Regions from separate parts of the Priestia sp. YIM B13552 genome, predicted to be linked through region 1. Evidence: riboswitches for the same ligand, from Rfam matches in the RefSeq annotation. Region 1 holds a riboswitch; the other holds the start of a gene.

What was found. A riboswitch is a leader RNA that binds a small molecule or an ion and turns the genes downstream of it on or off. The one in region 1 is predicted to bind preQ1.
Region 2: it holds a riboswitch for preQ1, as region 1 does, so the genes downstream of both, ACFX40_RS24385 (QueT transporter family protein) here and queC (7-cyano-7-deazaguanine synthase QueC) in region 1, are expected to answer to the same signal.

Annotation. Positions count from the first base shown of each region.
Region 1 covers NZ_JBHZOU010000001.1:489,824-492,031, reverse strand. The annotation lists gene ACFX40_RS02500 (GerAB/ArcD/ProY family transporter) at 1-555, shown strand, start outside; PreQ1 riboswitch class I at 626-669, shown strand; gene queC (7-cyano-7-deazaguanine synthase QueC) at 900-1,565, shown strand; gene queD (6-carboxytetrahydropterin synthase QueD) at 1,565-2,005, shown strand; gene queE (7-carboxy-7-deazaguanine synthase QueE) at 1,998-2,208, shown strand, end outside.
Region 2 covers NZ_JBHZOU010000009.1:26,894-29,101, reverse strand. The annotation lists gene ACFX40_RS24390 (hypothetical protein) at 1-370, opposite strand, end outside; gene ACFX40_RS24385 (QueT transporter family protein) at 808-1,296, opposite strand; PreQ1 riboswitch class I at 1,306-1,350, opposite strand; gene ACFX40_RS24380 (Lrp/AsnC family transcriptional regulator) at 1,547-1,957, shown strand.

The DNA.
Region 1 (2,208 bases):
TATTTTTTAGGAAACCCGTTTATGGAATTGGTTTTTATTCTAATGATTACGCCTCATATAAAAGATGGAAAAAAGGTAAAAAGAATGTTTGTTATCGGCACTGTCGCATCGGGCTTGACGATTACGATTGCAGTTGCGGCTTGTATATTAGCTCTTGGCGCGAATATTGCATCGATGCACAGCTACCCAGTTTATTTATTAGGAAAAATGATTTCGTTAGGTGCAACGATTCAGCATGTTGAAGTATTAGTAGCTATTATTTGGATGTTATCTATCTTTTTTAAAGTTGTTATTGTGTTCTATGCTATTCAGTTAAGTATCGTCCAATTGTGTAATTTACGGGTGCGCAATTTTTTAAGCTTTCCTTTAGGTCTAATTATTACAGGCGTGGCGTATTACATTATTCCTAATACAGCTTACTTCAATTATTTTGAAAAATATTACTGGCCGTTTTATTTATTTGTACTAAGCGTCTGTTTTCCGGTGTTATTTATTGCGCTTTCTTATATAAAGAAACATAAGGCAGCTAAAGGCGATAGAAGCCAACAAACATAGCATTATTCATACGCATGTGGTATAATACGATGACAATTCAAGAAGAAACGCCGTACACGTTTGTATATGTACGGGAGAGGTTCGAAAACTCCCTCTATAAAAAACTAAGATCATCGTTGATGACAAAAGACACGGTTTTAGTGTGTCTTCTTTCACGTGCTTTTCTATCAACGCGTCTTTTTGACGTGTATGCTGGCGAGGACGTGTATCTTAGTTGCTTTTTAGGGAGATTGCTGGAAAAGAGCAGTCTCTTTTTTGTGTTATAAAATTAGTCACAAAGGGAACGAACGGTTCAATAAAGTTTCTTCTTCTTTTGATTTCAATCAAAAAGGAGACGAACAATAATGATGAAAAATGAAAAAGCTATTGTTGTATTTAGCGGAGGTCAAGATAGTACAACATGTCTATTTTGGGCTTTGAAAAACTTTAAAGAAGTAGAAACGGTTACTTTTCAATACGGTCAGCGTCATAGTCAAGAGATAGAGGTAGCAAAAGCTATCGCAGCTGATTTAGGTGTGAAGCATACCGTACTAGATATGTCACTTTTAAATCAATTAGCACCAAATGCCTTAACGCGAGATGACATTGAGATCGAGCAAAAAGAAGGAGAGTTGCCTACAACGTTTGTGGACGGCCGCAATCTGTTATTTTTATCATTTGCAGCCGTACTGGCTAAAAACAGCGGAGGCCGTCATATCGTAACAGGCGTTTGCGAAACTGATTTTTCAGGATATCCAGACTGTCGAGACGTATTTGTGAAATCGTTAAACGTCACGCTTAATTTATCAATGGACTTTGAATTTGTGATTCATACGCCGCTTATGTGGATTGATAAAGCAGAAACGTGGGCGTTAGCCGATGAGCTAGGGGCGCTTGAGTATGTGCGTGAAAAAACATTAACGTGCTACAACGGTATTGTTGCTGACGGGTGCGGCGAATGTCCCGCATGTCAATTGCGAAAACGCGGGTTAGATCAATACCTGCAAACAAAAGAAGGAGGAGAGAAATAATGCTGCAACAAATGTATCCTCAAGTATTTCATGACTATGAATATGAACTGAACAAAGATATGCAGTTTGCTGCGGCACATTTTGTTCCTCACACAGAAGCAGGTAAATGCCGTCAAGTCCATGGACATACGTATTTTGTAAATCTAACTGTTGCCGGAGATACATTAGACGAAGCGGGCTTTTTAGTAAACTTTGCGCTATTGAAAAAAATTGTTTCTGGTCAATTTGATCATACATTATTGAACGATCATTCTATCTTTAACGAAGAAAATCCAAATGATTTTCCTACAACTGAAGTTGTTGCCCGTAAAATTTATGAGTTGGTTCAAGAATATCTAGACACACTACCAAATAAGCCTTCTTGCGTACAAGTATTCGTGCGGGAAACGCCGACAAGTTACGTAGTTTACCGCCCAAAGAAGGTGAAAAAACGTGGCTAATACAATTCCAGTACTTGAAATATTCGGACCAACGATTCAAGGGGAAGGAATGGTTGTAGGACGTAAGACGATGTTTGTTCGTACCGCAGGCTGTGATTATTCCTGCAGCTGGTGTGATTCAGCTTTTACGTGGGATGGATCAGCTAAAAACGATATTCGTCAGCTAACAGCAGAACAAATTTGGACGGAGCTAAAAGAAATTG
Region 2 (2,208 bases), on a different contig from region 1:
CAGGCTCATCAATAGCTAACGCTTCTTTATTAGTTCCTTTATAAGGAAGAAATGCCGTTAACTTCACCTTTTGTTTTGGCTTGATATTTAATTTATTTCCTTCTGCTAACACCTTAAATTTATTATCAGAATAACCGTTTTTCATTTTTAAAGGATAGGATAAAAATACATTATTTTGTTTGATGGTCAAATCGCTCTTGTTTACTAATTCCATTTCATATGAAATTCCTTGCTTCATTTTTTGTTCTTTGATTACGTTAATACTTATCTTTTCTAGTTCTCTTAAAGGAAGGTTGTCCTCTTCTTTTGAACACCCGGCAAATAAGATGGCTAGAGCTAATAAAACAAGAATTCCTAACTTTCTATTCAAAAAACAATCCCCTCTCTAGTAATAAAGGTTATTTTACAACTATAACTCAAAAAAGTTATTTAATGGTAAAAAAACACAATTAAAAAAGCAAACCTTCATCGGTCTGCTTTTTTAATTGCTACGCATAGGTAATGTGTTGTTGTGCGAAAAACTTTTCGATAAGGAGTTTGCCAACTATATGTATATCGTAACAAAAGAAAAAAGAATGCGCTGTGAGATTTGTCACTCCTTCTTTCAAAACAATCTAACCGGATACTTCCTATTGCCTTACGCAAAAAGAGCAGATCGCAAACGCGACCTGCTCTTTTCACATGCTAGATATGGGTAATTTGTCCATGCGTGAAAAGCTCTTCAATAATAAGGGGTTTATCACTACACTTATAGAATAACAAAGAAAAAAAGATGGGGCTGTGAGATTTATCACAGCCCCATCTTTTTTATCCAACTAGCTTATTAAATTGTACACGTTTATTAATTGCAGCCATAATGGGTGCTCCAACAAGCATAACAATGAACTCACCAACGGCCGTTGTTAACCATGTAAAGAAAAATGGTAAATCAAATGCCAAGTGCAGTTCAAACGCAATAATAAACATCGTGAACGTAAATACAAGTGTATTAACAAGCATACGAGCCCACATATTTTTAATGTAGCGCATAGAAAAAATGGTAATGAGTAATGATAGCACGGATTGTCCTACCCCAAACACCAGATCATAAGCGACCATTGGTGAAAAAAACAAATTCGTCAGAAATACTCCTAGCACAATGCCGTACACGTACTTTTTATTAAACACAATTAAGTGATTGAACATTTCCGATATACGAAATTGGATATTGGTGAAGCCAAACGGCTGGATTAACATGCTGACAGCAATATACATAGCAGCTAAAAGACCGTTGACGCAAAGTGTTCTTATATTCATCTTACTATTCTCTCCTTAGTTTTTTAACGTGGGATGGTTACGAACCACGTAAACACTCAAAGAATCATACAGCAAGCTTAAGCTTTCGTCAAACTAGCTGTTTACAAACTACTGCTGCTTTCTATATCTTGCATATTGACTGCTCTTTTTTCTTACTTTCCTTTAGTATAAAATAGAAGACGTATCAGTATACATAGGTGACATCAAGTAGTTAACCCTTTTGATTTGAAATACGAAAGGATTTGTAGCGATGTTAGATAATACAGATAAACGCATACTCGAAGAGCTATCAAAAAATGGACGTATGAAGATGAAAGAATTAGGAGAAAAAGTGCATTTAACCGGACAAGCCACTTCTGCTAGAGTATTAAAGTTAGAAGATGAAGGCATTATCAAAGGCTATACAATTAACATTGATGAACGAACACTCGGCTACACCATCCATGCATTTTTAAATATCTATACGCAGAGCATTCATCATCACCCCTACCTTACATTTTTAGAAAGTCAGCAGGAGCACGTTATCAACAACTTTAAAATCAGCGGCGATGGCTGCTACTTACTAGAATGCAAATTTCATTCAAATGAAGAACTAAATGATTTTTTGACAGAGCTAAATCAGCATGTGAATTACAAACTTTCAATCGTCATTAACAAATAAATTTTTTAAAAAATAAAGGTATATTAATTTATGAAAATGGTAATCCTAATAACGTATTCCCCCTATTCCAATAAATTTGAAAATCCTTTGCACCATCGCAAAGGATTCTTTTTTTATGTAGGAAACCGCCTTCTATTTTTTGAAAAGTTGAACATCTCTCACAGCGTTGACATAGCGGTCAGAGGTTTATATAATCGGTGACATCGAAGCATAGAAAAGCCGGATTAAGACCTATACACGTATCGTAATTC